3 regions of the Streptomyces sp. NBC_01497 genome follow, and region 2 is predicted to be linked to each of the others. Evidence: riboswitches for the same ligand, from Rfam matches in the RefSeq annotation. Region 2 holds a riboswitch; each other region holds the start of a gene.
What was found. A riboswitch is a leader RNA that binds a small molecule or an ion and turns the genes downstream of it on or off. The one in region 2 is predicted to bind cyclic di-AMP.
Positions count from the first base shown of each region.

Region 1 (11,317 bases), 5.3 Mb from region 2:
CTGGCCGACGACCTGAACAAGGTCCCCACGAAGCGGCTGACCTTCACGACGATGCAGACAGGACAGTCGCCGACGGACGCCAACCGGGTCGTGCCGGCCGCGGGCGCCGACGCGTTGTTCGCTGCCATCGCCGACGACAAGTCGCTGACGGCCTCCGACGGCAAGAAGACGACAGGGACGAAGCCCTCCTCCGGCGCGAAGACGGACGCGAAGCCGTCCCCGTCGGCGACCGTCCCGCCCGCCGACGTCTCGGTGCAGGTGGAGAACGGCACCGGCACGTCGGGGCGCGCCGCCGCGATCGCGACGGCGCTGACCGGGAAGGGGTTCACCATCGGCTCCTCGGGCAACGCGGGCGCGCCGCAGTCGAAGACCACGCTGACCTACGGGCCAGGGCAGCAGGCGGCGGCGCAGACGGCGGCGAACGCGCTCGGCCTGCCCCCCTCCCACCTGACCTCGTCGAACGCGAACGGGGTCGTGCTCACGATCGGTGCGGACTGGCCGACGGGCACGGCGTTCCCCGGCGGTTCCGGGACGGGAGGGGCGGGAGGCTCGACGGCCGACGCCAAGGCGGCGGTCTCCGGGGCCCACGCGGACACCGCGGACGACTCCAAGGCCTGCGCCAAGGTCAGCCAGTACAAGACCGTCGAGATCAACGGCGTACCCATGACGCCTTCTCAGGCATATGGCGAATCTACCAACAAAAAGGACTCCGCGTCCTGACCCCGGCCACTGGTGGCGGGCCCGCACGGGCTCGCCGCCACCGCTTTCGCCATCGCGTTCCAGGATCCGACATCCTCCCCCTCGCGCACGCATGGCCGCCCCCTCGCACCCGCCCCGCGCGGCTGCCGTCATCCGGGCCGCGCCTCCGCTCCTCCGGGACGACGGGTGGGGAGCGCCTCGCGTCCGTGCGACCCGGGCTGTCCTGGGCGCGTCGGTGTGACATCCGGAGCCTGATCGTGTCGGTGTGACGCGCACGAAGCCGTGGACACGTCGGTGTGATACGCCGGGAAACCCACCCATCCCACTGGTCGATTTGCCCGTATATGACCCATAAATCACACTCATATACGGGCGCACACCAGGGTCGTGGAGGGCTGAGGCGACACCGGGAGCAGACCAGGGGTGCCAGGCCGGAGGGGGTCGGTGGGCGGGGGCACCGGATAGAGGGCGGTGCGGCGGCACGACGGGTGGGACGGCGGCGGCGCGGGCCTTACCCGCGCGACCCTCACCCGCGGCGCCCGTACCCGCGGCCCCCTACCCGCGCGGCCCGGCCTCCGCGCGGCCCGTCCCGCCACGAGCCTCGGGCCGCGCTCGTCGAGGGCCACCAGGGCGGACCCGGCAGCCGGTGGGATCCGGCCACCGCGGCCCGCCCGCCGTGGGCGGACACGCCACAGGCCCGCCAGGCGGTGCCTGGCGGGCCTGTGGGTTGCCCGGCGGGCCCGGTGTGTCCGAGGGGCCCGTCAGTGGTGGGGCGTCTGTCAGTACGGGCCGTTGACGTTGTCGATCGAGCCGTACGTCGCGGCGGCGTAGTTGCACGCGGCCGTGATGTTCGCGACCGGGTCGTACGGGTCCATCGAGGTGCCGGCCACGTGGTACGTCTGGAACGTGGGGTCGATCACCTGGAGCAGGCCCTTGGACGGGGTGCCCTTGGCCGCGTTGGAGTCCCAGTTGTTGATCGCCAGCGGGTTGCCGGACGACTCACGCATCACGTTGCGGTAGATGCCGTCGTAGCTGCCGGGGATGCCGTGCTGGCCCATGATGCTCAGCGACTGGCGTATCCAGCCGTCCAGGTTGTTCGCGTATACCGGGGCGGCCGCCTTGGCCGGGGCCGCCGTCTTGACGGCGGTGGCGTCGGCGGTGGTCTGCGCCTTGATGACGGTCTTGTGGGCGGAGCCGTTGGCGGAGCTGCGCGCCTCACCCGTGGTGCGGGCGGCGGGGGCGGCCTTGCCGTTCAGCGTGAGCTTGAGACCGGGGTGGATCAGCGACGGGTTGCCGCCGACCGCCTCACGGTTGTCCTGGTAGAGCTTCTTCCAGCCGCCGGAGAGCGAGTGGTCGCGGGCGATCTTCGAGAGCGAGTCGCCCCGGACCACGGTGTACGCGGAGTGGGCGGCCTTCTTCGCCGCCGCGCTGACCTGCGCGGGGGCCTTCGGAGCCTGGTGGACCGCGGCCTCGTGGGCCACGGACTGGGCGGCCGGCGCGGCGTTGGCGGCGGCGGCGGTCAGCAGAGGTACGGCGATCACTGCACCGCCCACGCCTGCGACCATGAGGCCGCGGGTCAGCGTTCGGGGCATGGGACGACGGTGGCTGGCCTTTTTGGGCATGCTGAGTTCCTCTCCGTCGCCTGCGAGGTGAGCTGTCGGGTTCGGGCTGGAGATGCCCGGCCGCATGGGATGCGACTTGACCCCTAGCCGGTCCGCTTTCGCGGCTCGGCGACTTACCTGGGTCCCCCGCTCCTGCCGTATGGATGCGGTTGTTGGTTGAGGTATCCGGACAGCGGCAGGATTCGGCGGTCTGTCCGGAATGACGAGAACGTAAGCGAAGACCTCGCGGCGAAACAAGTTGTGAATTCACTGAGCTATGCGCCAAACGCTGACAGCGAGGATCCGGCCGGTCGCTCGACGGCCTTATGAAAACCCAACACGCCCTGTGCGCGCACGAAATGGGCGAGGCCTCGGGGGCGTGGAATCCGCCCCCAGGTGACGTATATCACTCGTAGGGCGACCAACCACCCCGCACAACACCCGCCAGAGGCCATCAAGTTACCCGAACACCCCAGAACAGATCTTAGGGATTTAGAGCACTAAATCGCCCATAAGGTCACTCCGGATCAAGGACCCGGACGGCGCGGAGATTGATGCCGGATCAGAGCTGCCCATTCACCGCGAGAGGCGCAGAACGACCCCTGGTCCCCTTTTTTCGATCATGCCGGCCAAGGGCGATCGGAAAAGCACGCAGGGCCGAATCCGGGATGCCGTATTCCTTTCGCGTCCCGTCTCCCGGCAAATCCCTCCGAATTCCTGACACGCGGTCAGGGAGATTGCGGGAACGAGTCGATGGGCGGAAAGCTCACTCGTGTTCCGTGCCGCCCCGGGCCGCCTCGCCGGTGAAATGGGCGGCGGGGAAAGGGAAATGGTCTCGGCGGGGCGCCCCCGAGAACCAGCCCAGCGCCAGCAGCAACTCCGCGCGGACCGCGGCGTCGGAGAGGTCGACGCCGAGCAGCAGTTCCACGCGCCGGATCCGGTGCCGGACGCTGTTGCGATGCAGACCGGTGAGCTGAGCCGTACGGTCCCAGCCCCCGTGGCAGCCGAGCCAGGTGCGCAGCACCTCGACCAGCGCCGAGCCGTCCGGCTCGGCCCGCTCGTCGAGCAGCGGCGCGAGCGTCCGCCGCGCCCAGTCGCCGGCGCGGTCCGGGTCCACCGCCGCGCCGATGCCGAGCCCGCGGTCCTCCGCGACGACGGGGATACCGCGGGCCCCGGCCTGCCGCAGCAGCAGGTGGGCCTCGCGATCGGCGGCAGGCAGCAGGCCCGGCGGCACGGGCCTGCTCAGCGCGGCGAGCCAGCCGCCACGCTCCCGCAGCCGCTCCAGGTCGGCCCGTCCCGCACCGGCGGGCAGGACACCGCGCAACGTTCCCCCGCCGGCCGCCTCCCCCGCGCGGTCGTCGATGTCATCGGTGAGCGGGCCCGGCACGTACGGCCCAGCCGGGGCGCCGCCCGTGCCCGTGCCCGCGCCCGGCGGACGCCGTGCCCGGAGCGCCCTGACCAGAGGCGGGCCCCCGGACGGTTCGCCGTCCTTAACCGGCCCGCCGCCGAGCAACGAGGTCAGCAGGTCGCGGGCGCGGCCTGGCTCGGCCGGGTCCTCGCCCAGCAGCAACAGCGCGGCGAGTGCGCCCTGTTGGGTTCCCGCGCGTGCGGTGCGGGCCAGCAGTCCCAGCAGTCCCGCGGCCATGGTCCCCGCGCCACGCCCCGCTGCGGTCGGCGGCCGGTCGCCGCCGAGCAGCAGGATCCGCACACCGCTCCCGGACGCGGTCCCCGCCCCCGCACTCCCTGAGGAGCCCGGCGCCGCCCGGCCGGTGCCCTCCACCGGGTGGAGCGCGACATGTCCGTGTGCGCCGTGGTCGACGGCGCTGCGGGGACCGTCGGCCCGGCCCAGCCGTACGGCGAGCCGCCTGAGGTCCGCGCCCGGTTCCGGCGCCCCGGCGGTCGCGGCGAGCGGCCGGCCTTCGGCGTCGAGCAGGACGGCCCAGCCGCCGGCCGCCCGGGCGGTCGCCTCCAGGACGGCGGACACCGGCGTGGTGCGGTGCAGGGCCGCCCCGGCGATCGCGGCCTGGGCCTCGGCCATACCGAGGAGTTGGTCGGCGTGGCGACGGTGCAGGGCGGCGGCGACGGTGCGCGCGATCGCGTGGAACGCGGTTGCCTCGGGCACCGCGAGCAGCGGCAGGCCCTGTTCCTCGCACGCGGCGGCCAGCTCCGGCGGGACCGTGCGGTGGACCGGCGCGAGCCCGAACCCGAGGGCGGCGACACCGGCGCGCACCAGACCCTCGACGTACGTGCCGTACGCGCGGGCCCGCGCCCCCTCGCCCGGCCCGGAGACCTCCGGCAGCCCGATACCGGCCGTGAGCAGCAGTTCGCCGCCGATCAGGTACGGGGCGGGGTCCGGCAGTTCACTGACGTGGGCCCAGCCGATCCGCCGGTCCAGCAGCGCGTCGCGGGTCATGGGGACCAGTCCGAGCGCGGGGTCCCCGGTCAGCTCGCGCAGTGCGAGGGACGGAAGGACGTCGGACGGCTCGGGGTCCTGCGGGGCGGTGGTGCGCATGGGCCGGCTCCGGCAAAGAGGAGGGCCGGCCGGGGACGGCGGCCGGGTCGGATCATCCTAGGAGTCCCGCCGCGCGGGACGTATCGTCCCGTGACCCGGCCGGACGCGCGGCCTAAGCTGCTCGCCGTTCGGTGGTGCACCGGCCGGGGCCGCGGTTCGCGCCTCCGGCCCGTCCGCCTTCCTCTCGTCCCTCCCCGGCCCCGGCCCCCGTACGGAAGAAGACCTCCCGTGACATCGCAGCAACCGCAGCCGGAGTCCGCGGCGCCCGCCGGGCCGGTCGGCCCCGTGGACAGTTCGATCGTCCCCCGATACGCGGGCATCGCCACCTTCGCCCGGCTGCCCCGTCTGGAGGAGGTCGGCCGCGCCGACGTCGCGGTGGTCGGCATCCCCTTCGACAGCGGGGTCTCCTACCGTCCCGGGGCGCGCTTCGCCCCGGCGGCGGTGCGCGAGGCGAGCCGCCTCCTGCGGCCGTACCACCCGGCGCTCGACGTGTCCCCGTTCGCCGCCGTGCAGGTCGCGGACGCTGGGGACATCGCGGTCAACCCGTTCGACATCGGCCAGGCGGTGGCCACCGTCGAGGAGCAGGTGGGCGAACTGGCCGCCACCGGCGCGTCCGTGCTGACGGTCGGCGGCGACCACACTCTCTCGCTCCCCCTGCTGCGCGCCGCCGCCCGGGTGCACGGGCCGCTGGCACTGCTGCACTTCGACGCCCATCTCGACACCTGGGACACCTACTTCGGGGAGCCGTACACGCACGGCACACCGTTTCGGCGCGCGGTGGAGGAAGGCCTGCTCGATACGGAGGCACTCGGCCACATCGGCACCCGCGGCCCGCTCTACGGCAAGAGCGACCTCGCCGAGGACAAGCGGCTCGGTTTCGGCATCGTGACGGCCGCCGATGTCATGCGACGGGGGGTGGACGACACGGTCGCGGCAGTGCGGGAACGGATCGGGGACCGGCCGCTCTATGTCTCGGTGGACATCGACGTCCTCGACCCGGCCCACGCGCCGGGCACCGGAACCCCGGAGGCGGGCGGCCTGACCTCGCGGGAACTGCTGGAGATCCTGCGCGGCCTGGACGGTACGCGGATCGTCGGCGGGGACGTGGTGGAGGTGGCACCCGCCTACGACCACGCGGACATCACCTCGGTGGCCGCCTCGCACGTCGCGTACGACCTGGTGAGCCTGCTGGCCCTGCGTCGCGCGGCAGACGCCGGCGCCGCCTGATGCCCCCGCGTCGCACGCGACCGGCGCGGCCCGCCACGGGGCAGGGGGACGGTGAGGGCGGCGACAGCGGTGATCCGGCCGGACCCGCGGCCACGACAGCGGTGAACGCCGGTGATCCGGCCGGGCCCGCGATCAGTGACAGCGGTGACGGCGGTGTTCCGGTGACGCCTACGGTGGCGGACTCACGTGCTCGCACACCGACGCGGCGGTCCTGACCCGGCGCCACCCGGCGCCGGGACGCGCCGTCAGGGCGCCGTCCGGCGGGGCGGCCCGGATCGGGGGCCGCCCTGCCGCTCGTCCCGGCCGGCCGTGGCGGCAGCCGCCTCGACGGTGGACGCGAACTCGAAGAACGTACGGGTGCCCGTCACGTCGAACAGCCGCCCCACCGTCTCGTGCAGCGGTCCGGCGATCACCAGACGCGTGCCCCGGCGGCGCCGGCGGCGCTGTGTCTCCAGCAGGACATGCAAAAGGGTGGAGTCCGCGAACTCCAGCGCCGACAGGTCCGCCACGAGCAGCCGTACCCCGTCCTCCCCCGCGCGCCGTATCTCCGCTTCGAGCACCGGCGCGTTCTCGTAGTCGACGCCGCCGCTCATCCGGACGACCGCCACGCCACGTCCGGCCGTGCTCACCGTCAACGCCGCGGATCCCTCTGCCATGGGCCCAGGCTTCCACGCCCGGAGGGCCATCCCCCAAACTCCGTTTCCAAACCCACTCGTTCTCGGGAACATACGGGCAGGCCGTGAAGATGATCACGCAGTCCGGCCGCTTCGCCCGGCTCACGCCCGTACGACGAACGGCTCCCCTGGCCAGGCGTCGCGCACGGCGTCCTCGATCTTCGAGGCGTCGCCCACGACCACCAGGGACAGGCCGTCGAAGGGCAGATGCGTGCCGAGGGCCGCGGAGGCGGACTCCGGGGTGACGGCGCGCACCGCGTCCTGCCACTGGTTGAAGTAGCCGGGCTCCAGGTTCTCCGAGACGACGTCCGCCACCTGAGCGGCCACGGCGTCGCTGGTCTGGAAGGCGATCGGGCCGACCCGCAGGAAGCAGTCGGCGGCGATGTCCCGTTCGGCGGCGTCGATCCCGCCCGCGACCGTGGAGCGCACGACTTCGGCGAGGTCAGCGAGCGCGGGTCCCGTCACGTCGGTCTCGACGGCGCAGGCGATGCTCGCGACACTGCCGTGCCGCAGCGAGGAGTTGCCGGCGAAGATTCCGTACGTGTAGCCCTTCTCCTCCCGCAGGACCTTGCTCAGCCGCGATCCGATGTGTCCTCCGAGGGCGTACGTACCGATCCCCAGCGAAGCCCAGTCGGGGCTGCGCCGGTCGATCGACGGCAGTCCGGCGCGGATCGCGCTCTGCACCGCGCCCGGCCGGTCCACGAGCAGTACCCGCGGCCCCTGAGCCCTCGCCTCCTGCCCGGCGGCGGGCGCGGCCGTGCCCGTCCACGGCCCGAACGCCACGTCGACGAGCGCGTCGACGTCGGTGCCCCGGAAGTCGCCCACGAGCACGAGCGTCGCCGCGGAGGGCGCCACGAACCGCTCGTGATAGGCGCGTACGGCCGCCACGTCGAGCGCGGCGAGGTCCTGCGCGGTGCCTGAGAGTGGGCGGCTCATGCGGCTGTCGGCGGTGAACAGCGCACCGTACAGTTCGAGGTAGGCGCGGTACTCGGCCTGCGCGCGGCGGACCTCGATCGCGTCCCTCTCCTCCTTCACGACCCGCGCGAACTCCCGTTCCGCGTAGGCGGGCCGCATCACGCTGGCGGCCAGCAACCCCAGCGACTCCCCCAGCCGCGCGGTCGGCGCGGTCAGCGCCGCCACCGGACCGTCGTGTCCCGCCGCCGCCCAGTACGAGGCGCCGATGGACTCGATCCGACGCGCGAAGGCGGCCACGTCGAGCTCCTCGGTCCCCTCGGTCCACAGATCGGTGGCGAGGGACGCGGTGCCGTCCCGGCCCTCGGCCGCGAGCGGCGCGTCGAAGACGAGGCGGACGGCGGCCAGTTCACGGCCCGGAAGGTCGTACACGAGGACAGACAGCCCGTTGTCGAGGCGGCGCCGGCGCGGGTCGGGGAAGAACCAGGGCGCGGGCGCGGAAACCGTGGGACGGGGAACGGTGCTGGTCATACGTGCGCACTCCGATCGGTGTGGTAGACGACCCGGGCGCACTGCTCGGGCAGCAGTCCTGCGGCGGCCCGCCGCACCTGCTCGGGCGTGACCGCGCGCAGTCGCGCGACGACGCCGTCGGCGAGCGCCGCGTCCCCGTGCAGGCAGGCGAACCGCGAGTACTGGTCGGCACGCCCGCCGAAGTCGGCGGTCCCGTCGAGCCATTCCCTCTCCGCCGACGCGAGGGCGCGGGCCAGTTCCTCCTCGGTCGGCCCCTCCGCGGCGAACGTCCACAGTTCCTCGTCGAGGTGCTGCTCCAGTACGGCCGGGTCGATGCCGATGCGGCCCTCGACGATGAGCGCGGCGGACGAGTCGCCCCGGGCCTGGCGCAGGAAGAACGGCGAGACGCCGCGCGCCAGTTCGTCGCCGTGGACGAGACGCAGTCCGAGGCGGGCCGCGGTGCCGCCCGCGAGGATCTGGAGCGCCAGGTCCACCGCGTCGGCCTCCGGCGTGCCGTCGCGTGCCACCCGCCACAGCGCGTACACGGCGGGCGCGGGCACGTCCTCGTGGAGATCGAGGCGCAGCGGCGCGGTCAGGGGGCCGAGGTGTTCGGGCTCCGGCTGCGGCGGGGCGGGATCCGCCCCGAGGTGGCCGAAGTACCGTTCCACGGAGGCGAGGGCGTCCGCTGTCGAGACGTCGCCGACCAGGGTCAGGACCGCGTTCGACGGCCGGTAGTGACGCCGGTAGAAGTCGGCGCACTCGGCCAGGCTCGCGGCGTCGAGGTGCTCCATCGAGCCGATGGTGTCGTGGTGGTACGGGCTGTCCGCGGGGAAGGCCAGCTGATGCAGGCGCTCCCACACGGTGCCGTAGGGCTGGTTGTCGTAGCGCTCCCGGCGTTCGTTCTTCACGACGTCGCGCTGGTTGTCCAGGTTCTGCTGGGTGAGCCCGGCGAGCAGGCCGGTCATCCGGTCCGCCTCCAGCCACAGGGCCAGATCGAGCGCGCCGGTGGGCAGCGTCTCGAAGTAGTTGGTGCGCTCGAACCAGGTGGTCGCGTTCAGGTCGGCACCGCTCGCGTCGAGGAGTCCGAAGTGCTCGCCGGAGGCGACGTTCTGCGAACCCTCGAACATCAGGTGCTCGAAGAGGTGCGCGAGTCCGGTCCTGCCGAGGTCCTCGTGCCGCGAACCGACGTCGTACCAGATGTTGAGGGCGACGGCGGGCGCGGAGCGGTCGGTGCGGACCACGACGCGCAGGCCGTTGTCGAGGGTGCGGGTGGTGAGCCCGCTCGTGGGCGGCGAACTGGTCACGGAATCTCCTGTTCGGTCGGGGCCGGTCGGGGACGGTCGGGCAGGGCGGGGGCTGCGGTACGTGGGCAGCGGTGGTGTGCTGCGCGCGGTGGGGACATCCGTTGTCCAGGGGCGGCGGTCGGTCCGGGCAGATGCGTGGTGTGGGTGTCGGCGGCCGGTGCCTGCCGGTGGCCGGTCGGGCACCCCTCTCAGACGACGTGTCCCGGGCGCCCGTCTCCCTGGATCCGGCCGGCGGCCGGGTCGCCCGGCGGACCTGTCCCCTCCCCCCTGTCCGCGCTCTCATCGTAGGAGGCGTGCGACGGAAGGTGCCGTGCGCCGGCCGCCCGACGGCGCACGCGAGGCGGAATGGACGGCGGCGCTCGGGGTCTTGTGCGTAGTCTCGTCGTCCATCGGTCGTGGGGGGAAGGGAACAGACTGTGCGGGACGCCGTTGTGACACCCGAGGGTGACCGGATTCGCTGGGTCGAGGCGCCGGGGCAGGACCCGCCACGTGTCTACGTGCACGGGCTGGGAGCCACATCGCCCGCGTACTTCACCGAGTCCGCGGTCCACCCCCTGCTGGCAGGCCGCCGCTCGCTGCTGATCGACCTGCTGGGACACGGCATGAGCGACCGGCCGACGGGCTTCTCCTACACGCTGGAAGGACATGCCGACGCGCTGGCCGAGGCCCTGACCCGCGCCGGGGTGACGGGTGCCGAGCTGGTCGCGCACAGTATGGGCGGCTCGGTGGCCATCGTCCTGGCCGTCCGGCACCCCTCCCTCGTCTCCCGGCTGGTCCTGGTCGACGCGAACCTCGACCCGATCCCGCCCGGGACCGTCTCCGGAGGAAGCAGCGACATCGCGTCGTACTCCGAGGAGGCGTTCCTGGCGGGCGGGTGGGAAGAGGTCCGCGACCGGGCCGGCTCCCACTGGTGGGCCACGATGCGCCTGGCCGGCCGTGAGGCCGTGTACCGCAGCGCGGTCCACCTCACTCGCGGCACGGTCCCCACCCTGCGTGACCTGCTGCACGACCTGGAGATACCCCGCACCTACCTGCTGCCCGAGGCCGACGGGCCGCTCCCTGGGGCGGACGCCCTCACTGCGGCCGGGGTGCGCGTGGTCGCGATCCCGCACTGCGGACACAACATCATGCTGGACAATCCGGAAGCCTTCGCGAGTGCGACCGCGGCGGCGCTCGCGGACCGGACAACGCCGCCTGCCGGCCGTCCATGACGGGAACACCGGGCTCCACGCGATACGTGCCCTGAGGCCGAGGAGGACACTGCCGCTGAGCGCGACCCTCGGACGGACTCCGCCTGCTGTCCGCCCGCGGCGGACGGTGGTGCGAGGACGGTGGTGCCTGGGGGCCACCACCGAGTCGCTGGAGAGGCCCCTGCGGCAGGCGTTCACCTGGCCCTCCCTGGACTACCGGAAGTCCGGCATCCACGACATGACCGTTCGTCAATGCGAAGTCGGAGTCGCTCCGCGGGTGGGGTGCGGGTGCGGGTGGGGTGCGGGTGGGGTGCGGGTGACACCACCTGAGGGCCGCCGGTCGCGTGTGGTGTCCTCGCGGCCTCCCCGGGAGCGGCGGGCGGTGTCGCCGGCCGCTCCCGAAGCGGCGGCGGGGCTGACCGCGACCGCCGCACCCGGGGCTCATGGCCGACGGCCGGCGCGCACCTCCGCGTACAGTTCCGCCAGTTCGAAGGCCACGTCGAGGGCCTGGCCCCGGTTGAGTCGAGGGTCGCAGGCGGTCTCGTAGCGGTCGGGCACCTGGGCGGGCAGGACCTCGTAGGTGCCGCCCACACACTCGGTGACGTGCTCCCCCGACAGCTCCAGGTGCACACCGCCGGGGTGCGTGCCGAGGGCGCGGTGCACCTCGAAGAAGCCCCTGACCTCGTCC
Region 1 covers NZ_CP109427.1:1,797,471-1,808,787, forward strand. Annotated here, with positions in the region: gene OG310_RS07670 (LCP family protein) at 1-720, shown strand, start outside; gene OG310_RS07675 (LysM peptidoglycan-binding domain-containing protein) at 1,479-2,321, opposite strand; cyclic di-AMP (ydaO/yuaA leader) riboswitch at 2,324-2,482, opposite strand; gene OG310_RS07680 (PucR family transcriptional regulator) at 3,067-4,812, opposite strand; gene speB (agmatinase) at 5,041-6,039, shown strand; gene OG310_RS07690 (STAS domain-containing protein) at 6,285-6,695, opposite strand; gene OG310_RS07695 (M16 family metallopeptidase) at 6,816-8,156, opposite strand; gene OG310_RS07700 (M16 family metallopeptidase) at 8,153-9,439, opposite strand; gene OG310_RS07705 (alpha/beta fold hydrolase) at 9,856-10,650, shown strand; gene OG310_RS07710 (3-deoxy-7-phosphoheptulonate synthase class II) at 11,071-11,317, opposite strand, start outside.
Region 1: linked by a shared signal. The riboswitch ahead of OG310_RS07675 (LysM peptidoglycan-binding domain-containing protein) and the one ahead of OG310_RS30125 (C40 family peptidase) in region 2 are both predicted to bind cyclic di-AMP.

Region 2 (7,174 bases):
CGGCGGCGCGTACCGGGCGCCGAACGCGTCCGCGTCGAAGTCGCCGCCCAGCGCCGGGGCCAGCCAACGGCCCGCCGCCGCACGGAAGTCCGCCGGGCCGAGCGCGCCCGCGCCGTGCGGCACCGCGCCGAGCAGCGGCACTCCCGCGACCTCCGGGAGGTCCGCCAGGTTGCACCGCTCGGCCAGGTCCGGCGCGGCGGGCCAGCTGCCGATGACCGTACCGAGCGCACTGACGCCCCGGTGCCGCAGCGCCTCGGCCGTGAGCGCCGTGGTGTTGAGCGTGCCGAGTCCGGCGCGTACGACCACCAGGACCGGGGCGTCGATGAGCCGCGCCGCGTCGGCGACCGTGCCGCCCTCGTCGTCGAACCGTACGAGCAGTCCGCCCGCGCCCTCGACGAGCACCAGGTCGTGCTCCGCGGCGAGCTTCTCCGCGGCCTCCGCGACGTCGGCGGGTCGCACCGGCGCCATCCCGGCCCGCCGCGCGGCGGTCCCGGGTGCCAACGGCTCAGGGAAGCGCCCCAGTTCCACCGTCGTGACCACTCCCGCGAGCCGCCCGGCCAGCGCGACGTCGCCCTCCTCGCCGGGGGCCAGCCCGGTCTGCGCAGGCTTGAGCAGGGCGACAGAACGCCCCGCCGCCACCGCGGTCGCCGCGACGGCCGCCGTCACCATCGTCTTGCCGATCTCCGTGTCCGTACCGGAGACCACCACTACCGGCATGTCATCCCTTCCGTGCCGCGGCGGTCACCGCGCGGCAGATCGTCGCGACGTCGTCGTCGCCTGTCACATAGGGCGGCATCGTGTACACGAGATCACGGAAGGGACGCAGCCAGACGCCCTCCCGTACGGCCGCTGCCGTGGCCGCAGCCATGTCGACCTCGTGGTCGAGTTGTACGACGCCGATCGCGCCGAGCACCCGCACCTCCCGCACGCCCGGCAGCTCCGCGGCTGCCGCCAGACCCGTCCCGAGCCCCGTCTCGACGCGCTTGACCTCGGCCGCCCAGTCCTGGCCGAGCAGCAGGTCGAGCGACGCGCAGGCGACGGCGGCGGCCAGGGGGTTGCCCATGAACGTGGGGCCGTGGGCGAGGACCGGCACCTCGCCGCGCCCGATGCCGTCGGCCACCCGCTCCGTGCACAGTGTCGCCGCCATCGTCAGGTAGCCGCCCGTCAGGGCCTTGCCCACACACATCACGTCCGGGGCGAGCGCTGCCTGGTCGGCCGCGAACAGCGTGCCCGTACGCCCGAATCCGGTGGCGATCTCGTCGAACACCAGGAGGACGCCGTGCTCGTCGCACGCCTCGCGCAGGACCCGGAGGTAGGCGGGGGAGTGGAAGCGCATGCCGCCCGCGCCCTGCACCACGGGCTCCACGATCACGGCCGCCGTCTCGTGCGCGTGGCGCGCGATCAGCTCGCGCAGCCCGTCGGCGTACGTCTCGTCATACGCGGCGGGCGGCGCCTCCGCGAAGATCTGCCGGGGCAGCACGCCGGACCACAACTCGTGCATCCCGCCCTCGGGATCGCACACCGACATCGGCTGCCAGGTGTCGCCGTGGTAGCCGCCGCGCCAGGTCAGCAGCCGGTGTTTCTCGGGCCGGCCCAGGGAACGCCAGTACTGCAGGCACATCTTGAGCGCGACCTCGACGGAGACGGACCCGGAGTCGGCGAGGAAGACGTGGCGCAGCGGCTCCGGGGTGATCTCGACGAGTTTCGCCGCGAGCCGCACCGCGGGCTCGTGGGTGAGCCCGCCGAACATCACATGGCTCATCCTGCCGAGCTGCCGGTGTGCGGCCTCGTTGAGCGCCGGGTGGTTGTAGCCGTGGATGGCGGACCACCACGACGACATGCCGTCGATGAGTTCGTCCTGCCCGAAGGCGGGTTCCGCGAGCCGTAGCCGCACCCCGGCCGCGGACTCCACGACCAGGGGTTGCGTACGGCCCGGCATCGGACCGTACGGATGCCACACATGGTCCCGGTCCAGCGCGAGCAGCCGGGCGGTGGACAGCCCGTCGCCGAGGGTGCCATGGCCCGCGGAGCCGGCGGCGGGCCCTGGGCCGAGAGGCCCGCCGTCGGCGGGTGCGAGCGGGTCAGGCATTCGGGGCCAGGTCCGTCCCCGCGCCCCTGCGCCGCACCGCGACCAGGTCCGTGCGGGCCGCGCCCGCCACGGCGGCGTCCGCCACCTGGCCGGCCGGCGCGTGGGAACCGCAGGGGGAGCCGGCGGCCGAGCCGCAGCCCCCCGCGGTCCGGCTGTCGCCTGACGCGCTCCCGCAGGCGTCCTCCGATCCGCAGGCACCCGGGGATCCCGCGTCCGTGCGGTGCCCGGGCAGCGTCGTCTCGTCCGCTCCCTCCACCACGAACCCCGCGTCGGCGATCATCTCCAGGTCCTTCTTGCCCTCCTGGCCCTCACTCGTGAGGTAGTCCCCGAGGAAGATCGAGTTGACCAGGTGCAGCGCCAGCGGCTGGAGGGTCCGCAGGTGGACCTCGCGCCCGCCCGCGAGCCTGACCTCCACGTCCGGGCAGACGAACCGTGTCATGGCGAGGATCCGCAGGCACCGCTGCGGCGTCAGGTTCCACTCCTTCGCGAGCGGGGTGCCCTCGAACGGGATCAGGAAGTTGACCGGCACGGAGTCCGGGTCCAGCTCGCGCAGCGAGAACACCACGTCCACCAGGTCGGCGTCGCTCTCACCCATGCCCGCGATCAGTCCGGAGCAGGCCGACAGGCCCGCCGACTGGGCGTGCCGCACCGTCTCCACCCGGTCCGCGAACGTATGGGTGGTCGTGATGTCCCCGTACGTCCCTTCCGACGTGTTCAAGTTGTGGTTGTACGCGTCCGCGCCCGCGGACTTGAGCCGCTCGCCCTGCCCGGCGGAGAGCAGGCCGAGGCAGGCGCACACCTCGACGCCCTCGTTCTCGTCCTTGATCGCCTCGATGGTCCGCGACACCCGGTCGATGTCGCGGTCCGTCGGTCCGCGGCCACTGGCCACCAGGCAGACCCGCTTCGCGCCGCCGGCGACCCCCGCCGCGGCGGCCTTGGACGCCTCCTCGGCCCCCAGCCACGTGTACTTGAGGATCCCCGCGGTCGACCCCAGCCGCTGCGAGCAGTACGAGCAGTCCTCGGGACACAGGCCGGACTTGAGGTTGACCAGATAGTTGAGCTTCACCCGTCGCCCGAACCACTGGCGGCGGACCTTCCCGGCCGCGGCCACCACGTCGAGCAGTTCGTCGTCGGACGTCGCGAGCACGGCGAGGGCTTCCTCCCGCGTCGGCAGCTCGCGCCGCAAGCCCTTGTCCACCAGCGTCTTCAGCAGATCCATGGACCGATCTTCGCTCACCGCCGCACCTGGATGCCAGGGCGGAAGTCACCAACTCGACCGGGTCGAAGTGTGGACATGGCCACACCTGCGGACGGTTTGCAGACCGTTAGTGTCTGTGCACTGCCTACAAAAAGGACCGGACGTCATGGCTCACGACCCCTTTGCCTGGACCGACGAGGCCGCACGCGCCCGGGAGGCCTCGGGACTCGTCCGTACGCTGCGTCCGCGCTCCGCGCAAGGGGATGTGCTCGATCTCGCGAGCAACGACTACCTGGGTCTGGCCCGCCATCCGGAGATCACCCGCGCCGCTGCCGACGCCGCGCTGCGGTGGGGTGCGGGCGCGACCGGTTCGCGCCTGGTCACGGGCAGCACGCGGCTGCACGCGGAACTGGAGCGCGAACTCGCCGGACACTGCGGCTTCGAGGCGGCACTCGTCCTGTCCTCCGGGTACGCGGCCAACCTCGCGGCACTGACCGCACTGACCGCGCGCGGCTCGCTGCTGTTGTCCGACGCGGGCAACCACGCCTCGATCGTGGACGGTTGCCGCCTCTCGCGCGCCGAGACCGTCGTCGTGCCGCACGCGGACCCGGAAACGGTGGGCAAGACCCTGGACGCGCGCGGCAACGACCGGGCGCTCGTCGTCACCGACGCGGTCTTCTCCGTCGACGGGGACGCGGCTCCGCTGCGCGCTCTCGCCGACGTCTGCCGCACCCGGGGGGCGGCCCTGCTCGTCGACGAGGCGCACGGCCTCGGGGTGCTCGGCCCCGGCGGGAGCGGCGCCCTGCACGCGGCCGGACTCGCGGACGGGGAGGGGCGGGTGGCGGACGGGGTGGTCGCCACGGTGACCCTGTCCAAGTCGCTGGGCAGCCAGGGTGGCGCGGTCCTCGGCCCGGCGCGGGTCGTCGAGCACCTGGTCAACACCGCGCGCACGTTCATCTTCGACACGGGTCTGGCCCCGGCCGCGGCCGGCGCGGCTCTCGCCGCGCTGCGGCATCTGCGCGCGCGGCCCACGCTCGCGGACCGGGCCCGCGGGGTCGCCAGGGAACTGCACTCGTCCCTGACCGCGGCGGGCCTCGAAGCCGTACGCCCCGACGCCGCCGTCGTCTCGGTCCGTGCGCCGTCGCCGGGCGCGGCCCTGGCGTGGGCCGCCGACTGCCGGCGCGCGGGTCTCGCTGTCGGGTGCTTCCGGCCGCCGTCGGTCCCGGACGGGATCTCCCGTATCCGCCTGACCGCGCGCGCCGACCTCACCGACGACGCCGTCGAGCGGGCCGTCCGTACGATCGTCGAAACCGCGCCCGAGCGCTGAGCCCGCGCACGGGGGACCGGGTACGGCCCCAAAACCGGCTGGCTGTCGAACAGTTCACTGCTTCGGGCGACAGATGCCTGCATATCGCGGCGAATGGGCCCTTCCGGCGGCACGATGGACCCCACGCCGACACGGGATACCCAATCGCCGCCGACTCGTCCACGCCCCGTGTCGCGCCGTCGACCTCGTGCCCGCACTCGTGCCCGGACTCTTGCCCGGTGGAAAAGGGACAGCCGCGCCATGGCAGACCATCAGGAAGCATCCGTCACCCTGCCGAGTGAGCCGGCCTCGGTCCCCGTGGCCCGAAGATACGTCGCCGACATCCTGACGGAATGGGGCCTTCCGGTAGGTGCGGAGACTGCGGAAACGGTCCGCCTGGTGGTCTCGGAGCTCACGACGAACGCCGTCCTGCACACCTTCGGCCGCTCGCCGACCTTCACCGTGGACATCGCGCTCGACCGCCACGAACACCTCAGGATCGGCGTCACGGACAGCCACCCCGGCCGGCCCCAGCGGCTGCCCGCGGCCGTCCGGCAGGACAACGGGCGCGGCATGGTGATCATCCGCTGGCTGGCCGCCGAGTGCGGCGGGCAGATGTCCGTCACCCCGACAGCGGAGGGCGGCAAGACGGTCTGGATCACCCTGCCGTGGACGGCGGCGGTGTGAGGCTCGCGTTCCGCCGCCGCCACCACCGCCACCGTCCTCGACCCACGATCGGCTGACGCGGGGTCAGGCCACGCGTCCGTACCAGACGTCCTTGGTCCAGATGTGTTCGAGCCGCACCGAGGAGCCGGTCTTCGGCGCGTGCCAGATCCGGTTGTGGCCCGCGTAGATGCCCACGTGGTACACGTACCCGCCGCTGTGGAAGAAGACCAGGTCGCCCCTGCGCCTGGTGCGGGCGGAGACGTGTCTGGTGCGGTTGTACTGCTGCTGTGTGGTGCGGGGCAGCGACTTGCCCGCCTTCTTGTACGAGAACGCGGCGAGGCCCGAGCAGTCGAAACTGCGGGGACCCGTCGCGCCCCATCGGTACGGAGCCCCGGCCTTGGAGGCCGCGATGTGCACCGCCCGGGTGGCCAGGGGCGAGGCGGCGTGCGCGTCGGGCGTCGCGCCCGGGGCGACCAGGGTGCCCCCGACGGCGACGAGCGTGAGGGCCGAGACGGTGCCGGCGCGCGAGAACAGGGACGGGACATGAACCTGCGCAGTCATGCGCAACCCTTCGTCAGCCGCCTGTGAAGGATGACCTGTCGGGTTCGGGCCAACGAAGGTGCCCGGCCGCCTGAGCGGCTTCACCCCGAGGAACGGTCGCGTCGCCGCGCCGGTCCGTAACGCTCGGGTCCTCCACTCCTGCCGATCCACTCGTGTTCGCACGAAATCCGGTACGGCGGCAGGACTCGGCGTCCGCCCGGACCGCCTCACCAGGTGGCGAGGGCTTGCGAGCTGTCGCAGGGATCTTGACTCGCAGAGCGGCGATTTCCGAGTCGAAACGACGATATGTGAATCTCGTCACACTTGAGCCATTCGTGATGATATGAGGCGATCTGGGTGCGGTCCGGACCCCCTCCCGGCCCCCGCACCTGCGGGACTGTCCTCACGCGCGGCGAGCGCCCGGACGCCTCGCGCAACCCGGAAGCCCTCCGTGCGGCCGGTGCCTCCTAGGCCGAACGAGGAGGCGCCGGCGTCCCGGCTGGGCCATCCGTGGATGCCTCCGAGCGGACGTCAGCCGGCCGGGCCCGGCGGCAGCGCCACGCGGCCCGCCCGCCGCTCGCCGTCGAGTACCCGCAGGGCCCGGGCGAGCGTGCCCGTGTGCAGTTCCGACTCGCCCCGGCCGTGCATGCGGGTGAGTGCGTCGCGCAGTTCCAGGACGCGTGCCGGCAGCGCCTGCGCCGCCCGCAGCGCGGTGTACGTATCGGATTCGCGGGCCGGATTGATCCGGGCGATCAGGTCCACGACGGCCAGATAGCCGTCCACCACGTCGCACTCGGCCCGCGTCAGCGCGGGCAGCGGCGGCAGTTCCGGCGGGAGCACCGGGGGCTCACCGCCCCGCGCGGGTGATGCCGGGGCCGGACCCGGCATCCCGGCGGTCCACCACGTGGTCGACGAGGCCGAACTCCCGTGCGGCGTCGGCGTCCAGCACGGTGTCGCGGTCGAGGCTCTCCGCGATCGCGGCGGCGTCGCGGCCGGTGTGCAGGGCCAGCGTCCGCGTCAGGAACTCGCGCTGCCTGACGAGTTCCTCCGCGTGGATGAGCAGGTCGGACGGCTGCCCCTGGACCGGTTCCGTGAGCGACGGCTGCTGGAGCACGACGCGCGCGCCGGGCAGTGCCATCCGCTTGCCCGGTGCGCCGGCGGCCAGCAGGACGGCCGCCACCGAGGCGACCTGGCCGAGGCAGGTGGTGCTCACGTCGCACGAGATGACCCGCATCGTGTCGTAGATCGAGGTCATGGCGGTGAGGGAGCCGCCGGGGGAGTTGATGTACAGCGAGATGTCCTGGTCGGCCGCCGCGTACTCCAGATGCAGGAGTTGTGCGATCACGTCGTTGGCGGCCGTCTCGTCGACGGGTGT
Region 2 covers NZ_CP109427.1:7,102,948-7,110,121, forward strand. Annotated here, with positions in the region: gene bioD (dethiobiotin synthase) at 1-717, opposite strand, end outside; gene OG310_RS30105 (adenosylmethionine--8-amino-7-oxononanoate transaminase) at 719-2,089, opposite strand; gene bioB (biotin synthase BioB) at 2,082-3,308, opposite strand; gene OG310_RS30115 (8-amino-7-oxononanoate synthase) at 3,454-4,614, shown strand; gene OG310_RS30120 (ATP-binding protein) at 4,855-5,280, shown strand; gene OG310_RS30125 (C40 family peptidase) at 5,344-5,820, opposite strand; cyclic di-AMP (ydaO/yuaA leader) riboswitch at 5,824-6,003, opposite strand; gene OG310_RS30130 (hypothetical protein) at 6,331-6,639, opposite strand; gene OG310_RS30135 (ATP-dependent Clp protease proteolytic subunit) at 6,647-7,174, opposite strand, start outside.

Region 3 (11,317 bases), 2.0 Mb from region 2:
GGTGACGGAGAAGACCACCACCCAGCCGGCCGCGGGCCGGATCGTCCTGCTCACGGTGAGCCACCGGGTCGCGCCGGGACTGCTGTCCTGGCAGGCGTGGGAGACGCTGCGCACCGCCGACCGCGTGCTGTGCGCCGACCCCCGCCATCCCCAGCTCCCGTACGTGCGGGACGCCGGCGTCACGGTCGAGCCCGCGGTGCCGACGGCGGAGGAACTCGTCGACGCCTGCCCGCCCGGCACGACGCTCGTGGTGATCCCGTCAGCGGCAGGCGACGACACCGACACGGCCCTGACCGACGGTCTCGCCCGCCTCGCCGGCTCCGGCCGTGTCCGGATGCCGGACCTGGAACTGCTGCCCGGCTCGTACGACCTGCCCGGCGCGCGCCTGCTCGACCTCGTGCAGGTCATGGACCGGATCAGGCGGGAGTGCCCCTGGACGTCGACGCAGACCCACAAGGGCCTCGCGAAGTACGGAATCGAGGAGGCGTACGAACTCGTCGAGGCCATCGAGGACGGTGACGCGGACGAACTGCGCGAGGAACTCGGGGACGTCCTGCTCCAGGTCGTCTTCCACGCGCGCATCGCCGAGGACGCGCAGGACCCCGACGACACGTTCTCCATCGACGACGTCGCCGCGACCCTCGTGGAGAAGCTGATCCACCGCCACCCGCACGTCTTCGGTGACGAGAGCGCACACACCCCCGACGACGTGCACGCCCTGTGGGAGCGCACGAAGGCCGTGGAGAAAGCGCACCGCACCTCCGTCACCGACGGCATCCCCCTGGGCCAGCCCGCCCTGGCCCTCGCGGCGAAACTGTCGAGCCGCGCCAGGTCGGCCCGCCTGAGCATCGAACTGCCCACCGAGGACAACCCGCTGGGCTACGCCCTGCTCGCCCTGGCCGCCGAGGCGGAGTCCCAGGGCGTCGACCCGGAGACCGCCCTGCGCGCGGCTGCCCGCACCTACCGCGACGCGATCAGGGCCACGGAGAAGGCGCGGCGTACCGACTAGTCCTCGTCCCCGGCGAGCGTGATCATCAAATCCCTGCTGGCGTCAAGCAGTTCGGCGAAGCCCGGGTGATCGGTGGCCTCCCCGTACTTGGGCGCGAACTCGTGGGCGGCCCACTCGCCGTCCGGGCCGGTCGCGGCGGGATCGAGCAGCCAGAGATCTTCGCCTTCGGCGATCACCAGGGCGCGCCCGAACAGCGCCGACAGCTCACCCGGTTCGCCGACCTCCTCGTCCACTTCCGTGTAGATCTCGATCAGGTGGGCGCCCCTGTCGGTGTTCCGCAGCCAGTCGATCCCGGCGCACGGCCCGATCTCGTCGATCCACCCGCCGACGCCCTGCCAGCCGTCGGTGACGCTCAGGAAGGTCCGCAGACTCGGCGGGAGGCGGGTACCCAGGCGTTGTTCGGTCGCCGTGAGGGTCTCCTCGTCCGCCGGCTCGGCGCCCAGCCAGTGGGTCTCGATCTGCTCAGCGGTCAGACGCGGGCGCACGTACTCGTTCGCGGTCCGCACGAACACCCCGCCGTACTCGACGAGGTAGCCCCTCCACTCCTCGGCGGTTCGTGGCACATCTGTGACCGGTATGGACGTCATGTCAGCGTTCCTCTTCTCCGGAAGGTTCCGCGCACCATTGTGGACCGGCCGCGGAACCGGTCGGCTCCCTGGGCAACGCACGCGGGGAACCGGCCAGTTGGCGCCGTCAGCGCGCCGGAGCGACCCGGATCTCCACGACCCTGCCCCGTCCGCGCAGGCGCAACGGGCCCGTACCGTCCTGCCGTACGCAGTCCAGGCGCCCCGGCGGAGCCGCACGTCCGTCGTCCCCGCCCAGGGCGATACCACCGTCGACGGGCAGCACGAGCAGGGTCTCGTCGCTCGCGCAGTCCAGATCGAGGACGCCGGCGACGCCGACGACCCGCACCCGCCCCGCCGTACGGCCCCGGCGCGTCATCAGGTTCAGGTCGCGCGCGGGGCCGCCCGGAAGGCGGCAGGCCGTTATGGCGTCCCCCGGGAACGCGAACGGCTCCAGGGGCGCGAGCCGGTGCTCCACGCCGTCCACGCTCAGCACCATGCCGTCGCCGTCGACCAGCGTGATCACCCGGTCCACCCCCGGGAAGGCGGAGAACGGCCCCTCGAAGGCCACGTCCGCGACACTCACCCGCCAGTCGAAACCATCCCCGTCGGCGGACGGGCAAGCGGCGACCTCCAGCGTGGTCCCGCCGCCGTTCTTCCACGGCACCCTGCGGTACTCGCCCTCCCGCAGCACTGCGGTCCCCATGCCGGTGATCCCTTCCCTCGCGTGCGCCGGACCAGCATACGAAGCACGTGGCGAGGCTTACGGTGGGGCCATGGCGTCAGAAGGCGGAGAGCACCTTGGTGAGAAGCTGCGGCGGCTGCGGCGCCTGGCCAAACTGACCCAGGAGGAACTCGCCGAACGCTCCGGTGTGTCCGTCGACGTCATCCGTCGGCTGGAGCAGCGCCGCAAGCACTCCGCGCGGCTGCCGACCCTGCACGCGCTGGCGGCGGGCCTCGGCGTCGAGCTGACGTCCCTGCTCGGCGACCCGCCCGGCGTGGCGTCCAACGGGGAGGCGGACGCCCCGCAGTTCGTCGCGGTGCGGCGCGCCATCATGCCGCCCCTGTTCGCGGCCCCGCCCGACGGGCCACTCGTACCGGACCTGCGCGAACGGATCGCCGAGGCCTGGACCCTGTACCACGACGCCGAGTTCGAGCGGCTGATGTCCGTCCTTCCCGAACTGATCGGTGCGGCGCGCCGCGCGGCGGACCCGGTCGCCCTGTGCAAGGCACTCCAGCTGGGCGGGCACCTCGCCGTCCGGATGGGCAAGACCGACCTCGCGCTCGCGAGCCTGGAGCGCGCCATGACGGCGGCGGAAGAGGCCGCGTCCTGCGACCCGCTGCTCGCGTTGATGATCGTCAACTCCGTCGCCTGGACCTACCAGCGGCAGGGGCGCCTGGACGACGCCCGGGACGTGGCCCTGCACGCGGCCGAGTCGATGGAGCGGGGCCTCCAGATCACCGCCGAGGCGGTCAAGGTACGGGGCGGCCTGCTGATGTCCGCCGCCACGAGCTACGCGCGCGGCGGCGACTACGAGCGGGCGGACGAGATGATGCGCGCCGCCGAAGCGGCCGCGCAACGGCTCAAGGACCTCCCGGCCGCCGAGGACAACCGGATGGTCTCCGTCTTCAGTACGTCGTCGGTGCGCATCGAACGCGTGCGGCTCGCCGTCCAGTTCGGCCGCCCCGAGGACGCCCTCGACCTCGCGCGCGGCATGCGCCTCGCCAAGGACACCCCGCCCTCCTGGCGCACCTGGCTGCTGCTGGACGTGGCCCGCGCGCACACGGACCTCGGTGATGCCGACGGCGCGGTGAAGACCCTGGAGTCACTGCGCCGTGTGGCACCGACCTGGATGCGCCACCACACGCTGGCGGTGGCGATCGTCGAAGACCTGTGGGAACTGCCCAATCGACCTGCGGGGCTGAGGGCGCTGGCGGAGTTCCTGGGGGTCGCCGCTTAGCGTGCGAAAAGCAGGACGCTCCGTCCCTGTGCGTGCGCGGACCGTAACGACAGCCTGGTTGTGACGGGTGGCGGGCCTCGTGTTCGGTCCCCGGACCCCACTCCACAACGGACGAGGTGAGCAGGGCATGAGCGGAAGTGATGCCAGGAAGTTCCTGGCCGGGTTGACGAGTCGGTTCGGCGCCGACGGGATCCTCGTGGTCCGCACGGCAGGAGCCGGGGAATCCGCCGACGGCGCGGAGCCCGCTCCGGGCGACGGTCTGAAATGGCCCCCGTGCCGTTGCGGGCAGGCAGTTTGCCCCGATCGCGGGCTGGACGACGAAGTGACGGCCCCGGAGGGCGCGGAGACCCGGAGCGAGACCGGCGCCGTGCGGCGAGCCGACGCGTTGCCGGACGCGGACCGGCTGCGCTCGCGGCTCGCGGAGCGAAACCGGTACAGCAGCCGTGGCGGGCTGTGAGTGGCCGCGCCGTACGCCGGAGGCCCCAGCAATCAGGTCCCGCCCGGTGACGGTGCGTCCCCTATATACGCGCACCTTTGCGGGCGCGTGCGGAAGGGGGCAAGGGCAGGCAACCGGGCGGCGCCGCTGGATGTGTGGCGTCCGCCGGGCGCGGATGCCCCTGGTCGGTGCCGTCGGATTCTCGACTCCAACGCCCCTTGGAGGATCACCGTTCCCCGGGTCCCTGGCTGCGAGCGGCAGCGCCCCCGGCTGCCCCCGCCCGCGCCCCCGGCGGCCCGCGCCGGGGCACTTCCGCGCGCTCCGGCGTGACGTGCCGCGGAGCCTTCGCGTGCTCCGGCGGTCCGGGGCGAGGCGTGTACGCGCCGGGGCGTGCAGGGCTTTCGCACCGGTGTGTATATAGGGGACGGGCGTGCGCCGCCGGAGGGCGTGCGCCGTACCGTTCAGGCATGTCCGATGCCGCTTCACCGTCCCCCGAACTCTTCTCCTGGGAGTTCGCCTCCGACCCGTACCCCGCGTACGCCTGGCTGCGCGAGCACGAGCCCGTGCGGTGGACGCGGTTGCCCAGCGGGGTGGAGGCGTGGCTCGTGACGCGGTACGCGGACGCCCGCGTGGCGCTCGCGGAGACCCGGCTGTCGAAGAACCCGGTGCACCATTCCGAGCCGGCGCACGCCCGGGGCAAGACCGGGATCCCGGGGGAGCGGGGCGCGGATCTGATGACGCATCTGCTGAACATCGACCCGCCGGACCACACCCGGCTGCGCCGGCTCGTCTCGAAGGCGTTCACCCCTCGCCGGGTGGCCGAGTTCGCGCCCCGCGTGCAGGAGCTGTCCGACCAGCTCATCGACCGGTTCGCGGCCACCGGGTCCGCCGACCTCATCCATGATTTCGCGTTCCCGCTGCCGATCTACGCGATCTGCGACCTCCTCGGCGTGCCCCCCGAGGACCAGGACGACTTCCGGGACTGGGCGGGCATGATGATCCGCCACGGGGGCGGGCCGCGCGGCGGCGTCGCACGGGCCGTAAAGAAGATCAGGGCGTACCTCGCGGACCTGATCCACCGCAAACGGCAGGCGCTCGGCGACGACCTCATCTCCGGCCTCATCCGCGCCAGCGACCACGAGGAGAGCCTGACGGAGAACGAAGTGGCCGCGATGTGCTTCGTGTTGCTTTTCGCCGGATTCGAGACGACAGTGAACTTGATCGGCAATGGGGTGTTCGCCCTGTTGCGCAACCCCGGGCAGCGGGCCGTGCTCCAGGACGCGCTGCGCGCGGGCGACGAGTCGCCGCTCGCCACGGGCATCGAGGAACTGCTGCGGTACGACGGCCCTGTTGAGCTCGCCACCTGGCGTTACGCCACCGAGCCGCTGACGATCGGCGGCCGGTCCATCGCCACCGGGGACCCGGTTCTCGTGGTGCTCGCCGCGGCGAACCGCGACCCCGAGCGGTTCGCCGCGCCCGACACCCTCGACCTCGGCCGGCGTGACAATCAACACCTCGGCTACGGCCACGGAATCCACTACTGTCTCGGCGCACCGCTCGCCCGCCTCGAAGGGCGCACGGCGCTCGTGTCGCTGCTGACGCGCTTGCCCGATCTGCGGCTTGCGGCCGATCCGGCCGAATTGCGGTGGCGTGGTGGTCTCATCATGCGGGGTCTGCGCACGCTTCCGGTCCGCTTCGCACCCCTGCGTGACTGAGGTCGTATCAACTCTGTGATATTCGCGTGATCTCCGCTGCACCGACTTGTGACAAGCGTTCGACTGACGCTACGTTTCCGAGCGACTCACCGGTCACAGGTGACGTGTACAGCCCCAGGGCCGTGAGTCGCTTCGCGCGTCGCGCATTCCATGCGTGACCACGTAAACGGAAGGTAATCGCATGTCCGGGAACGGTCGACACCGTCGCCCCCGCCAGGCGCCCGCCATCGTCGTGGCCGCAGGGGTGACCGGTTCCGCCATCGCCATTCCGCTGCTCGGCGCCGCGAGCGCGCACGCGGCGGACGCTTCCACTTGGGACAAGGTCGCCGCCTGCGAGAGCGGCGGACAGTGGAGCGCCAACCTCAGCAACGGCTACTTCGGCGGCCTCCAGATCACTCAGGACACCTGGGACCAGTTCGGCGGCAGCGACTACGCCGCCCGTCCCGACCTGGCCACCAAGTCCCAGCAGATCGCGGTGGCGGAGAAGATCCTCGCGGGGCAGGGCCCCCAGACCTGGGCGAGCTGTGCGGACTCGGCCGGTCTGCCGCAATCCAAGCCGGCGCCGAGCTCTGACGGGAGCGGCACCGACGGCGGGGGTCTGGGCGCTGTCCTGGGCGGCCTGCTCGGCGGCTCGCACGGTTCGGGCGGCTCCGCCGCGACGAACCCGTCCGGCACCCCGGCGACGACGGGCGGCACGGCCACCCCCGACCCGTCCGGAAGTTCCCAGACGTCCGGTGGCACGGCGACGGGGGACGACGGCACGAGCGGTACGCCGAACCCGTCCGCGAGCCCCTCGGGCTCCGCGTCGCCGGGTGTCTCCGGCTCGGGGCACGGCAAGGCGGGCGGCGGCACCTCCGCGAGGGGCGGCAAGCACCGCGCCGCGACGCCGGGCACCGCGCCCTCCACCGACGACGGGGGTTTCCCGCTCAGCGTGAGCCGCGACAACAGCGGCGGTCTCGCGTCCGGCTCGGAGACGAGCGGCGCGGGTTCCATCGGCAACTCCGACCTGCCGGGTGTCGTACCGGACTCGGGCGCGACGCCCGTCATCCACATCCCCTTCGCGCCGCACTACTCCGGCACGCACGCCGGGGGCGCCTCGCGTTCGCTGTTCCAGTTCCCGGACGAGGTCACCTGGACCTCTCCCGACGCGGCGCCGGCCGGCGCCGCCGCGCGTGCCACCGCGACTCCCTCGGCCACCGGCACGCCGTCCGGCACGCAGGGCGCTCAGGGTGCCCTGGGCGCCCCGGGTGGCGTCGGCGCGTCCGGCACGCCGTCGTCGGCGGCCGTGCCCGGCGGGACCGGCGCGCCCGGTACGACGACGGTCACGCCGGCGCCCTCGGGTTCGGCGGTGACCGGAGGCAAGCACCGTGGCGGCGCCGCGACCGAGGCGTCCCGCACCTCCACCCCGACGTCCGAAACGGACGGTGGGGGTCAGACCGGCCAAACCGGACGCCAGGTCGGATCGGGTGACACTTCGTCAGACGCGGGGACCCCGGCGGCGGATTCCGGGGCCCGCTACACCGTCCACGCCGGCGACAGTCTCTCCGGTATCGCGGTGGGCCAGCGGGTGGACGGCGGCTGGCAGGCCCTGTACGAGGCGAACAAGGCCGCGCTCGGGTCCGATCCGAACCACATCGTTCCTGGCCAGAGTCTCAGCCTCCCGGTGGGCTGACGCCTCAGGCGAAGCGGGGACGGCGCACGGGTGGCCACGAAGTGGCCCCCGTGCGCTGTCAGTTCGGCCCCCTATGTCCGATTCTGTGAAAATGAGACAAGCGTCTCTTCGGGTTGTTTGGTCGAAATGGGCCGTCAGATTCGCCTTTTTCAGGGCTCACCTGGGGAAATGCCGCCACCCGGGTGAACGCTATGAGTGTTATTACCGGGATGTCCTTCTTTGAAGATCTGACAGTCGTATGTTTACGGTCTTCACCGCTCGCACCGCGGGCCCTGTCGACCGAAACGCCGAATCCTGCCGTCGGTCGACCGGAACAGTCGTCGCGTCAAGCGCCGAAGGCAGGAGCGGGGGACCCAAGGTTCCGCCGCCGGACCGGGAAGGCTGTCCGTGAAGGACGGCCCAGCGGCCCGGCTTGGGGTTAAGCCGCGAGCGGTACGCACCGCCAGTGCGTACCGCGTGGACCACACACGTGGGCCGATCGCGACCGGGCAACTCACTGCGCCCGAACCCGACAGCTGACCTCGCAGGCGTCGGTGAGGAGATGCTTCATGCTGCGTTCGAGCAAGTCCCACAAGCACCGTCGCCCGTCCAAGGCCGTCCGCTACGCCGCGCTCGCAGGCGTCACCGGCGCCGTCGTCGCGGTCCCGCTGCTGTCCGCCACGTCGGCCTCCGCCGCGTCCGTCTCCGAGTGGGACCAGGTCGCGAGTTGCGAGTCCGGCGGCAACTGGGCGATCAACACCGGCAACGGCTTCTACGGCGGCCTCCAGTTCACCAGCTCCACCTGGTCGGCGTACGGCGGCACCGCCTACGCGGCCCAGGCCAACCAGGCCTCGAAGTCCCAGCAGATCGCCATCGGCGAGAAGGTCCTCGCGGGCCAGGGCAAGGGCGCCTGGCCGGTGTGCGGCAAGGGCCTCTCGGGCCCCGGCGGCTCCGGTGCGGCCCCGAGCACCTCCACCTCCACACAGTCGGCCCCGGCCAAGCAGCAGAGCCAGCCGCAGGCGAGCCCGGCGCGGCAGCGCCCGGCCCAGCCCGCGAGCCGTGGCAGCGCCCGCCCCACCGTGATCAAGAAGGGTGACGGTGAGTACAAGGTCAAGGGCGGCGACACCCTGTCCACGATCGCCTCGGCGCACCACGTCAAGGGCGGCTGGAAGAAGCTGTTCGACCTGAACAAGAAGATCGTCACGGACGCCGACGTGATCTACCCGGGCCAGCAGCTGCACCTGCACTGACCGGTACTCCCGCGCACCGTTCCCGCGCACCGCTCCCACCCGGCCGTTCGGCCGGACCTGCTCCGGCGGGCCCGGTCGGTCTCCCACCGGCCGGCTGGGGGAGACGGGGCGCCGGGCGCGGCGCCACCCGGACGAGAACCCTGACGCGACGGTCCCCGGCCGGTTGGAGCGGTCCGGCCCCCCGAGGGCCGGGCCGCTTCGTCGTCCACCGGGCGCCCGGACGGGGGCGAACTTCCCGGAACGTGCGGGGAGGTTCGCCCGCCCTCGGTCGCGTGCGCCGGGGGGTTCCCGCCCCCGGCGACGGTCCGCCGGGGAGGCGAACCGTCCCCGGTGACCGCGGCGGTCGTCGGCCGCCGGTTCGCCGGATTTGTCACCGCGCATCTGGCGGCCCGCGCGCCCATGTGATCGCCCGGCCACCCGTCCGGGCGTCCGGCCCCCGCACGTATGGGCGTGGGGACTGCCCGGGGCACTTCCCGGCGCCCGCGCCGGTTAGGCTCTTGGCGCAAGGACTACAGACGCAGACCCTGCGCTCCCCACGTCACTTCCCAGAAGGAGATGCTCGTGCCGTCGATCGACGTCGTCGTAGCCCGGGAAATCCTCGACTCCCGAGGTAACCCCACCGTCGAGGTCGAGGTCGGCCTCGACGACGGCAGCACCGGCCGTGCTGCCGTCCCCTCCGGCGCCTCCACCGGCGCCTTCGAGGCCCTTGAGCTGCGGGACGGTGACCAGAACCGCTACCAGGGCAAGGGCGTGGAGAAGGCCGTGCTCGCGGTGATCGAGCAGATCGGCCCCGAGCTGGTCGGGTACGACGCCACCGAACAGCGCCTCATCGACCAGGCGATGTTCGACCTGGACGCGACCCCCGACAAGTCCTCGCTCGGCGCGAACGCCATCCTCGGCGTCTCGCTCGCCGTGGCGCACGCCGCGTCCGAGGCGTCCGACCTGCCCCTGTTCCGTTACCTCGGCGGCCCGAACGCGCACCTGCTGCCGGTGCCGATGATGAACATCCTGAACGGCGGCGCCCACGCCGACTCGAATGTCGACATTCAGGAATTCATGATCGCGCCGATCGGCGCGGAGTCCTTCTCCGAGGCGCTGCGCTGGGGTGCCGAGGTCTACCACACGCTGAAGAAGGTCCTGAAGAGCAAGGGCCTTTCGACGGGGCTCGGCGACGAGGGCGGCTTCGCGCCGAACCTGGAGTCGAACCGCGCCGCGCTCGACCTCATCCTGGAGGCCGTGAACGAGGCCGGCTACGTGCCGGGCCGCGACATCGCCTTCGCCCTGGACGTCGCCGCCTCCGAGTTCTACAAGGACGGCAGTTACGAGTTCGAGGGCAAGACCCGGTCCGCCGAGGAGATGACGGCGTACTACGCGGAGCTCGTCGACGCGTACCCGCTGGTCTCCATCGAGGACCCGCTGCACGAGGAGGACTGGGCCGGCTGGAAGACCATCACGGACCAGCTCGGCGCGAAGGTGCAGATCGTCGGTGACGACCTGTTCGTCACCAACCCCGAGCGCCTGGCCCGCGGCATCGAGGAGGGCGCGGCCAACGCCCTGCTGGTGAAGGTGAACCAGATCGGTTCGCTGACCGAGACACTGGACGCCGTCGAGCTGGCCCAGCGCAACGGCTTCAAGTGCATGATGTCGCACCGCTCGGGCGAGACCGAGGACGTCACCATCGCCGACCTGGCCGTCGCGGTGAACTGCGGTCAGATCAAGACCGGCGCCCCGGCCCGCTCGGACCGTGTCGCCAAGTACAACCAGCTGCTGCGCATCGAGGAGATCCTCGACGACGCCGCCGTGTACGCCGGACGCAGCGCGTTCCCGCGTTTCCGCGGCACGGAGAGCTGAGACCCCCTCGTGTCACCGCGTCCCCGGCCATGGTCCCGTACCGTGTCCGGGGACGCGCACGTACGTACGGGACGTACGACAGGTGACAGGGAGTGTGGCCATGGCACGCACCGGAGACCGGGACGGAGCGCGTAACGGCGCCGGCGACCGCACCGGCGAGCGCCGTCCCCGCGACCCCGTCCCCGGCCGGACGCCCGTGAGGGAACCGGGTGTTCCGTCGCGCCGCGGCGGAGGCGGCCGTTCCACGGGTGGCCGTTCCGGCGGGGGCCGTTCCGAGGACCGCTTCTCCACCGCGACGCGGCTGCGGGTGCTCGGCGAGCAGACGGCGGCCCGCGTCTACCGCTCGCAGAACCGCAGACAGGCGCACCGCTCCCGGCTGACGGGACGCGCCGCGTTCCTCGCGCTGGTGCTGTGCACGCTGGTCGTCGCGCTCGCGTACCCGATGCGGCAGTACGTCTCGCAGCAGGGCGACATCGCCGACCAGCAGCGGACCGCGCGGGAGGCGAAGGCGCAGGTCGAGAAGTTGCGGGACGAGAAGGCCAGGCTCCAGGACGACGCCTACGTCGAACGGCTCGCGCGCGAGCGCCTGCACTTCGTGATGCCGGGGGAGAAGGGGTACACGATGAACGCCCCGAGCGCCGTCAAGCAGGAGCAGCAGGCGATCGGGCCCGCGAACCGCCCCTGGTACGCGAACATGATGGACGACGTCGACCACGCGGACACGGCGGCGGCGGTGCGTACCAGGACCGGTACGGGCACCGGCGCGGACGCGACGCGGGGCGGCGCGAAGAACTGAGGACCGCGGGGCGCGGCCCTTTACGCACGGTCCCCCAACGAGCAGCAAGGCAGTACAGACCAGCCATGGAAACCCCTCCTCCGCA
Region 3 covers NZ_CP109427.1:5,084,467-5,095,783, forward strand. Annotated here, with positions in the region: gene OG310_RS21475 (nucleoside triphosphate pyrophosphohydrolase) at 1-1,009, shown strand, start outside; gene OG310_RS21480 (SMI1/KNR4 family protein) at 1,006-1,596, opposite strand; gene OG310_RS21485 (HutD/Ves family protein) at 1,703-2,278, opposite strand; gene OG310_RS21490 (helix-turn-helix domain-containing protein) at 2,349-3,533, shown strand; gene OG310_RS21495 (hypothetical protein) at 3,661-3,990, shown strand; gene OG310_RS21500 (cytochrome P450 family protein) at 4,437-5,684, shown strand; gene OG310_RS21505 (transglycosylase family protein) at 5,866-7,356, shown strand; cyclic di-AMP (ydaO/yuaA leader) riboswitch at 7,677-7,901, shown strand; gene OG310_RS21510 (transglycosylase family protein) at 7,905-8,585, shown strand; gene eno (phosphopyruvate hydratase) at 9,141-10,436, shown strand; partial or broken gene OG310_RS21520 (FtsB family cell division protein) at 10,738-11,157, shown strand; gene OG310_RS21525 (DUF501 domain-containing protein) at 11,298-11,317, shown strand, end outside.
Region 3: linked by a shared signal. The riboswitch ahead of OG310_RS21510 (transglycosylase family protein) and the one ahead of OG310_RS30125 (C40 family peptidase) in region 2 are both predicted to bind cyclic di-AMP.